DNA from 2 places in the Shewanella sp. 8A genome. Region 2 is predicted to be linked to the other one. Evidence: predicted binding sites of a transcription regulator. Region 2 holds the regulator's gene; the other holds the start of a gene.
The links. Region 2 encodes sigma-54, which starts transcription at its own class of promoters, with help from an activator protein. Its sites were predicted from a motif close to GTTGGCACGNNNNTNGNNT; they were not measured.
Positions count from the first base shown of each region.

Region 1: the regulator sigma-54 is predicted to act here: its motif matches at 2,491-2,509, upstream of flhA (flagellar biosynthesis protein FlhA).

Region 1 is NZ_JAMDJP010000027.1:15,464-20,339, reverse strand. It holds gene flhF (flagellar biosynthesis GTPase FlhF) at 1-343, opposite strand, end outside; gene flhA (flagellar biosynthesis protein FlhA) at 355-2,454, opposite strand; gene flhB (flagellar biosynthesis protein FlhB) at 2,774-3,904, opposite strand; gene fliR (flagellar biosynthetic protein FliR) at 3,922-4,719, opposite strand; gene fliQ (flagellar biosynthesis protein FliQ) at 4,724-4,876, opposite strand, start outside.
Region 2 is NZ_JAMDJP010000021.1:6,120-10,995, reverse strand. It holds gene M0413_RS15635 (KpsF/GutQ family sugar-phosphate isomerase) at 1-49, shown strand, start outside; gene kdsC (3-deoxy-manno-octulosonate-8-phosphatase KdsC) at 49-600, shown strand; gene lptC (LPS export ABC transporter periplasmic protein LptC) at 597-1,157, shown strand; gene lptA (lipopolysaccharide transport periplasmic protein LptA) at 1,144-1,695, shown strand; gene lptB (LPS export ABC transporter ATP-binding protein) at 1,692-2,423, shown strand; gene M0413_RS15610 (RNA polymerase factor sigma-54) at 2,530-4,005, shown strand; gene hpf (ribosome hibernation promoting factor) at 4,034-4,321, shown strand; gene ptsN (PTS IIA-like nitrogen regulatory protein PtsN) at 4,324-4,767, shown strand; gene rapZ (RNase adapter RapZ) at 4,764-4,876, shown strand, end outside.

The sequences.
Region 1 (4,876 bases), on a different contig from region 2:
GCTCTGCATCTTGTTGTTGATGCGTGAGTTGTTGGTTTAAACGATTTTGTTGCTTCTCAAGCAAGGCTTGGAGTGAGTCCGCTGGCGCCGAGGGTTTTAGCTTAGTTTCAGCGCGGATAGGCGCTTTGGCACCGAGCGAAACTAAGTCATCACTCACATCCATAAAGGTCGGAGTCGCAGCAGGCGCTTTCGCTTTTGGCTCGTCGTAGTCAACGGCAGCGACAATCTCAATACCGCCGTTCACCTTTTTATTGGACATAATCACCGCATCGGAGCCGAGCGTGTCCTTCACTTGGGCCAGTGCAGCACGCATGTCTTTGGCAAAAAAACGTTTAATCTTCACTTATGCGTCCTCTACTGGCCGACGGCAGATACGATGCGTATTTGCTTTTCATCGGGGATTTCTTGGTAAGAAATCACTCTGAGATTAGGAATAGTATATTTAACAAAGCGAGACAGGGTCGCACGTAACATACCAGACGTTAGCAAAATGGCAGGCTGTCCGACCATTTCTTGCTTTTGAGCGGCATCCGCTAAGGATTGTTGCATACGCTCCGCAAGACCTGGCTCGATATTGGGACCATCTCCACCCGTTGCTTGCATTGATTGATGCAACATCTGTTCCAACTCTGGCGCCAAAGTTATGACGGGGATTTCGAGTTCAGGGCCAGAGATCTCTTGAACGATCATGCGCTTCAATGCAATACGCACCGCCGCAGTTAACACTTCAGTATCGTTACTCTTAGTGCCGTATTCTAACAAAGTTTGCACTATGGTACGCAAGTCTCTGACAGAAACTCCTTCATTTAATAGGTTTTGCATCACTTTTACGACATTTCCGAGCGGCATCACATCAGGAATAAAGCCATCCACCAACTTAGGCGAGTGTTTAGCAAGCATATCCATCAGTTGTTGCACTTCTTCGTAACCTAAAAGTTTTGCTGCATTATTCGTCAATATTTGGCTGATATGAGTTGCCACTACCGTCGCGGCATCCACTACCGTATACCCTAAGGTTTGGGCATGTTCACGCAGCTCAGGGGCAATCCACACGGCTTCGAGACCAAAGGCAGGATCACGGGTCTCAATGCCATCTAACTTACCGTACACTTGTCCCGGATTAATGGCGAGCTCGCAGTCATGGCGAATATCCGCCTCCCCTACAACAACGCCCATAAGAGAAATACGATAGGCATTAGGCGAAAGGTCTAAATTGTCACGTATGTGAACCGCAGGAACCAAGAATCCCAATTCTTGCGAAAGCTTTTTACGTACACCTTTGATCCGGCTGAGTAATTCTCCACCTTGACCTTTATCGACTAAGGGGATTAAACGGTAACCCACTTCAAGACCGATAGTGTCAACATGATGCACATCGTCCCAGCTAAGTTCCTTAGGCTCTCTTTCGGCTCTTTCCGTTGGGCCCGTTTTGACTTGTTCGAGGGCTTTGGCACGTTTAGCCTCATTACGTTTAAATATAAAATAAGCCGCACATCCCGTTAAAACGGCGAAACTTAAAAACGCCATGTGCGGCATTCCAGGCACAATCCCCATAACGAACAATACGCCAGCAGCAATCCCTAGCGATTTATGACTGTCAAACATCTGACTCATCAACATCTGACCCATATCGCCAGATTCATTTTGGCGAGTTACCATCAATGCCGCAGCAATTGACAGTAATAAGCCTGGGATTTGGGCGACTAACCCGTCACCTATTGTTAAGAGGGTATAAATTTCAACCGCTTGAGAGAATGTCAAACCATGCTGCACAATCCCGATAATAAAACCACCGAGAATGTTGATCACTAAAATCATGATACCCGCGATAGCATCGCCCTTAACGAACTTAGACGCACCGTCCATTGCGCCATAAAAGTCAGCTTCGCGGGTGACTTCAGCCCGCCTAGTTCTGGCTTGATCTTGATTAATGATGCCCGCATTTAAGTCAGCATCAATTGCCATTTGCTTACCGGGCATCGCATCCAAGGTAAAGCGAGCACTCACCTCAGCAATCCGGCCAGCACCTTTGGTAACAACAGCAAAGTTGATAATAATCAGAATGATAAATACAACTAGACCAACGGCATAGTTACCACCAATCACTACGGAGCCAAAGGCTTCAATGACCTTACCCGCCGCATCACCACCGTTGTGACCTTCGAGTAATACCACACGGGTCGATGCCACGTTAAGTGCAAGTCGAAGCAGTGTCGCAACTAATAAAACGGTTGGAAAGGCAGCAAAGTCTAAAGGTCTATCGGTATAAATCGCGACCAAAAGCACAATCAAGGCTAAAGCAATGTTAAAGGAAAATAAGATGTCGAGTAGAAACGGGGGAATTGGCAGTACAATCATCGCTAATGCTGCAAGCACTAGCGCTGGCGTACCTATGCCCTTAAAAGAGCTTAGCTTCAACTGTTTTACTTGGCCTAGGGAGGCTTTAACATCCATTCACAGATACCTAAACTTTGACGTATAACAGCCTAAAAGCAAAAAGCACGCCAACAACTAACAATCAGGTAGTGAAGCTAATATGTAGCTAGCTAACTTTACGTTAGAACACTATTTACTCGTTACTAGGACTTGTTGAGATTTCAAGATTATATTTTGTTCATTCTGGCGCGAAACGAAGAAAGATGTGTGGTTGTCTTACTCAAATGACGAGCAGCTTTTATGACAGAAAGTAAGAGTAAGGGCTTACAAGACGATTCCTGATGGCTGCATTTGGCTGCATTTGGCTGCAAAAATAATACTGAAACATCTATCGTTACTAGTATTTCAGATCTTCAGGAATAGGTTGATTAACGGGGATAGGGATAGGTTTGCGGCCACGCCCTTTTTGATACTGCCTTAACTGGAATACATAAGCGAGTACCTGTGCTACCGCGGTAAATAGGCCTTCGGGGACTTGTTGATCAAGTTTCGTTGTATGGTAAATCGCCCGCGCAAGTGGTGGTGCAGTAACAATGGCAATATTATGCGCCCTTGCTACCTCACGAATTTTAAAGGCAACCTCATCGACGCCCTTAGCAATCACAAAAGGTGCTGCAGAGCGCTTAACATCATATTTTATCGCCACTGCATAGTGCTCAGGGTTCACCACAATCACATCCGCATTGGGAACTTCGGCCATCATGCGTCGCTGCGCTAATTCACGCTGCATTTGGCGGACTCGCCCTTTGACCTCAGGTTTACCCTCGGTATCTTTATACTCGTCTTTGACCTCCTGCTTTGTCATTTTCAGCTGTTTATTATGGTTCCAGATCTGAAATGGCACATCGATTACCACAATGAATAATACGGAAGAGCAAAGTAGGATAAACATCCATACCAGTAAATCTAAGGCGTGGTAGACATTCCCAGGAAGATGATCGGCAGAAAGGAGTAAAATATCATTAAAATAATGATTTAGAAGAAAATATGCCGCCAACGCAACAACAGAAAACTTAGCAATGCCCTTCGTTAATTCAACCAAGGCTTGCACACCAAACATCCGTTTAAAACCCGCAATCGGGCTCATTTTGCTGGCTTTAGGCATCATGGCTTGGGTAGAAAAATTCATTCCACCAAGGGACACGTTTCCGATAAATGCCACCACCACAATCAGCAGCATAATCTTAAGCAACGGCCAACCTATTTCGCCGCCGACAACGCCCCAGACATTAAACATTTGATTAGTATCAAAAATTGCAGCTCTATCCATGGTAAACACACGTTCAAACACATTGGAAAGTGCTTTTGCAATACCAGGGCCGAGCATATACAGTCCTGTTGCAGCCGAAAGCAGAACTGTGGCCGTACCTAATTCTTTGGAACGGGCAACCTGACCTTTTTCCCGCGCCTGTTCGAGGCGCCTCCCGGTGGGTTCCTCGCTGCGTTCGCCGCTACTTTCTTCAGCCATTACGCGTTCCTATCCGGTTAAAGTATGCCATCGGCTTGACACTGAAGTCCTAAAATATCACACAGCAAAAGCTGTGCCGATGCCCATACTTCATCGAAATGAGCCATAACAGGAGTTAAGGTTAACCATAAAATTAACAATCCACCGATCATTGTAATCGGAAAACCAATCGAAAAAATGTTTAGCTGTGGTGCAGCGCGGGTCATAACCCCAAAGGATAAATTGACTACCAATAACGCGATAATTGCTGACAGCGACATAGTTAATGCCGCACCAAACATATAAGACCCCCATTCCGCCAACGCGCGATAGCTGGTCAACGTTAATCCCACATTAGAAATCGGCAGTGTATCAAAACTGGCCACAAGCATACGGATCATCAACAGATGACCATCAACAGCTAAAAAAATTAAGGTTGCGAGCAACAGGAAGAAGTTACCAATCACTGGAGTTTGTTGTCCTGAGCTCGGATCAACCATAGAGGCAAAACCTAAGCTGGTCTGCATGCCGATAATCTGACCCGTTAACACAAAGGTTTGCATCACCATTTGGGTCACAAAACCCATGGCAACACCAATAATAATTTGCTGTGCAGTAATAAAAACGGCGCTTAAGGAAAAGAGTTCTGCATCCTTAACGGGCGGCAACACGGGGGCAATTGCGAGGGTTATGGCAATAGCAAGAAGTAAACGCACACGAGTGGGAGTTGTTGCCGCGCCAAACACCACCATAACCATCAGCATACTGGCGACTCGAAACAGTGGCCACATATACGAAGCAATGGTTTGCATTAACGTATCAAGCAGCAACTCCATGGGATTAACCTACCACTTGAGGAATACGGTTAACCATTTCAATAAAGAAATCCATTAAGGTCTGTACTAACCAATGACCCATTAACATCAAAGCAAGCAAGGTCACAATAAGTCGAGGTAAAAAACTTAAAGTTTGCTCGTTAATTGAGGTCGCAGC
Region 2 (4,876 bases):
TGTCGGTGCGCTCAATATGCTCGATATGGTTAAAGCGGGAGTCATTTAATGCCACAGCAAGGATTTTACGGCCCGATCAGCGATGATGTGTGGCAAAGAGCGCAAAAAATTAAACTGCTGATCTGCGATGTGGATGGGGTATTTTCTGACGGCCGCATTTATTTAAGCAACTCGGGTGAAGAGCTCAAAGCCTTCCATACCCGCGATGGTTATGGCGTGCGCTCTTTATTGACCAGTGGCTTTAATCTGGCCGTGATAACAGGCCGCCAGTCTAAAATTGTTGAAAACCGCATGACGGCCCTCGGTGTAACCCATATTTATCAAGGTGTGGATAATAAATTTGTCCCCTATGAAGAACTGCTGTCGCTCTACAATGTCACACCAGAAGAAGTTGCCTATATCGGTGATGATATTGTCGACCTGCCAGTGATGAATGTCGTCGGTCTTGCCGTCTGTGTCGCCGATGGACATCCCTATGTGCGCCAACACGCCCATTTTGTGACCCAGTTAAATGGTGGTCATGGTGCGCTCAGAGAGCTGACAGATCTGTTACTTCTGAGTCAAAACAAATTTACCTCAGCCCATGGGATGAGCATATGAGTCGTGTGACCCTCGCCATTATTGCTTTTTTTGGTACTGCACTCGTGCTGTATTGGCAGGTCCAACAAAAACGCGGTGGCGATACCGATAGCAGCCTGAATGATACAGACAGACCCGACTACATTATCGAAGATCTGCGCAGCATCGAGTTTAACGAGCAAGGACAAGTCAATAGTCGCGTCACGGCAAAGCACATGGAACACTATGAGCTTAAAAACCAAACCGACTTTATTCAGCCTGTCTATCTTGTGTATCCCGACCAAGGTAAAGCAAAATGGCAGATCAGAGCCGATCAAGGTCGACTCAACAAAGATACTGGCAAGGTTGTATTAGAAAATAATGTTATTATCGATGCCATCAGCCCTGGTGAACCGATACAAACCTTGTCCACCAGTTTTTTAGAACTCGATCTCAACACAATGATAATGACCTCTGACCGCATCATTTACGTCACAGGGAAAGATTTTAATATTCAAGGGCAAGGCCTTTATGCCGACCTTAACGCGCAGGAAGTGCAATTGACCAGTCAGGTAGTAGGAACCTATGAAGCAAAATAACATATTACTTGCCAGCCTAATGCTAATGATAAGCATGAATGCCTTCGCCAAGATCGGTGACTTACAGCAAGAAGTGAAAATTAAAGCCGTCAGTCAAACTGCGGACATTAAAAACAATCAGATCATTTTCTTCGGTCCCGTTGAAGTTGTTCAAGGCTCAATTAAAATCCATGCGGATCAACTCCGTGCATTTTCTGTCGAAGGCGAAAATAGTAAAGTCTTACTGGCTACAGGAAATCCAGCAACCTACAGCCAAATCCTTGATGATGGCCGCCCTGCATCTGCTAGCGCCAAAGAGATTCGCTATGAAATGGCCACTCGGACGTTGACCCTAACTGGTACAGCGACCCTAGACCAAGCGGGTAGTCAAGTTACAGGCAATTTAATTCGTTACGATATTATTCAGCAAAAACTGATCGCCGAAAGTAGCGGCAATGGTGATGATCGCGTAATTACCATTATTCAACCTGATAATTATCAGGAAGAACTCAAAAATACACCAACAGATAAACCTGTGAAAAAACAGGATTCTAAATGACCCAAATCACCTTAAAAGCACAGAATCTCGCCAAGAGTTATAAAAGCCGCCAGGTTGTCAAAGATGTCAGCCTGACAGTAAAAACGGGTCAAGTCGTCGGTCTACTCGGCCCTAACGGTGCGGGTAAAACCACCACCTTTTACATGGTCGTGGGCTTAGTTAAAAGCGATAAAGGCCATATCTTTATCGACGATGATGATTTAACCGCCGATCCTATGCATCTGCGTGCCCGCAAAGGTATTGGTTACCTACCACAGGAAGCGAGTATCTTTCGTAAATTAACCGTACACGACAACATCATGGCGGTACTGCAAACCCGTAAAGAGCTCAATAGTGACCAGCGCGAAGAAGCACTAGAGCAACTGCTAGAAGAGTTCCATATCACCCATATTCGTGACAGCCAAGGCATGTCCTTATCGGGCGGTGAACGTCGCCGCGTCGAAATTGCCCGCGCCTTAGCGGCCAACCCCAAGTTTATTCTGCTTGATGAGCCCTTTGCGGGCGTTGATCCGATCTCCGTTATCGATATCAAGAAAATTATCGAGCAGCTTAAGAGCCGAGGCCTTGGAGTACTTATCACAGACCACAATGTGCGCGAGACCTTAGACGTCTGTGAACATGCTTACATTGTGAGTCACGGTAATCTTATTGCCGAGGGCACACCCGCAGAGATCTTAGACAATCAGCAAGTTAGGGCTGTGTACTTAGGTGAACAATTCAGGCTATAGTTACTAAAACAAAGCTAATAAGCCTTGAATTTGAGAGCGCTAGGCTCCATCCATATGATATCAAGCGACCTAAACTCACAATAATAACCTAGGGATCAGCGGTAACATGAAAGCGTCACTCCAGCTCAAACTGGGTCAACAGTTAACCATGACGCCACAACTTCAGCAGGCCATTCGCCTGCTGCAACTGTCGTCATTGGAACTGCAACAAGAAATCCAGCAAGCCTTAGACTCTAATCCTCTTCTCGAGCTGGAAGAGGAGCAATTTGACGCGCCTAGCGAACGTAAGCAAGATATCGCCGATACCGACTTTAGCGAAACGACTGCCCAGCCACAGGAACAAGATAATTCCACCGTGGACATTGCCGAGTCGCTGACCAAAGAATCTCTGCCCGAAGAGTTACCCATGGATACCACTTGGGATGAAGTATTTACCGCATCGCCAAACTCAGGTTCTGGCGCCAGCCGTGAAGATGACATGCCCTTCCAAGGGGAAACTAGCGAGGGGTTGTACGAACATTTAGAATGGCAAAAAAACCTCACACCCTTCTCTGAAACCGATTTAGCCATTGCCACCGCGATTATTGATGCCATTGACGATCAAGGTTATCTCACTCAAAGCACTGAAGATATCCTCGAAGCCATGGGCAATCCCGAGATTGAACTCGACGAAGTTGAAGCCGTGCTCAAGCGTATTCAACATTTCGACCCCGTTGGTGTCGCGGCAAGGGATTTAAGCGAATGTTTACTGATCCAGCTATCTCATTTTTCGCCTGATACCCCTCACATCGAAAACGCCCGCATGCTGATCAAAGATCATTTAGATCTGATCGCCGCTCGCGACTTTAGGCTGTTAATGCGTAAGACCAAACTGAAAGAGGACGAGTTAAGGGACAGTATTGCGCTGATCCAAACCTTGAATCCTCGCCCCGGTTTACTCATCACCCCTGTCGATGAAGAATATGTGATCCCCGATGTATCGGTGTCGAAGAAAAACGGCCGTTGGGTGGTCGAATTAAACCCTGACTGCATGCCAAAAATCAACGTAAATCAGCAATATGCAGCAATGGCCCGAAGTTCAAAAAATCAAGCTGATAGCCAATTTATTCGTGGCCATCTGCAAGAGGCTAAATGGTTTATCAAAAGCCTTGAAAGCCGCAACGAAACACTGCTCAAGGTAGCAAACTGCATAGTGCAATACCAACAGGGTTTCTTCGAATATGGTGAAGAAGCCATGAAACCTATGGTCCTAAACGATATCGCCGAGGCGGTAGAGATGCATGAGTCCACCATTTCACGGGTGACCACACAAAAATACATGCATACCCCAAAAGGACTTTTTGAACTAAAATATTTCTTCTCAAGCCACGTCGGGACGGATGATGGCGGTGAGTGCTCATCCACAGCAATCAGAGCTTTCATTAAGAAACTGGTTGCAGCGGAAAACCAGAAAAAACCATTAAGCGACAGCAAGATGGCTCAACTTCTGGCAGAACAGGGAATTAACGTTGCGCGCAGAACCATTGCGAAGTACCGAGAAGCGATGCTTATTCCCCCTTCCAATCAGCGTAAAAGTTTATAGCCTATTGTGAGTATCGGAGGACGTTTCTATGCAAATAAACCTAAGTGGACACCATATCGAGATTACTGAATCGTTACGGGCATATGTTGAGGAAAAGTTTTCAAAACTTGAACGTCATTTCGAACAGATCAATAATGTGCACGTTGTGCTCAATGTTGAGAAAATGCAACAGATTGCCGAAGCGAGAATCAACCTCACCGGTGGTGAAGTCTTCGCGACTTCAGAGCATGCAGATATGTATGCTGCCATAGACGTCCTGATTGATAAACTTGATCGTCAGGTTATTAAACACAAAGAGAAGTTAACAAAACACTAGCAATGGAACTTCGTACCATACTGCGGCCGGAGTGCACAACCTGCGCCACTCCGGGCAGTAAGAAAAAGGTACTGGAACTCATCAGCGACTTAGCCGCTGCCCAGTACCCCACCCTCTCATCTCAAGAGATCTTCGAAAGCCTCGTGGCGCGCGAAAAGATGGGTAGCACAGGTATAGGTAACGGTATCGCCATTCCACATGGTCGATTAACCGATATAACACAACCCATAGCGATATTGATAAAATGTGAGGAGCCGATAGCCTTTGATGCTATCGATAAACAACCCGTCGATATTTTATTTGCACTACTCGTGCCTGCCGACCAATGTCAGCAGCACCTAAGTACCTTGTCATGCATGGCTGAAAAGCTCAGTGACAAGCAAATATTAAAACAATTGCGCAAGACGCATGATGAAACGGAACTCTATCAGGTAATCATTGGATGAAACTGGTCATAGTGTCAGGGCGTTCAGGCTCAGGCAAATCGGTCGCACTTAGAGTGCTTGAAGATCTCGGCTACTATTGTGTCGATAATTTGCCTTTGCCTTTGATTGG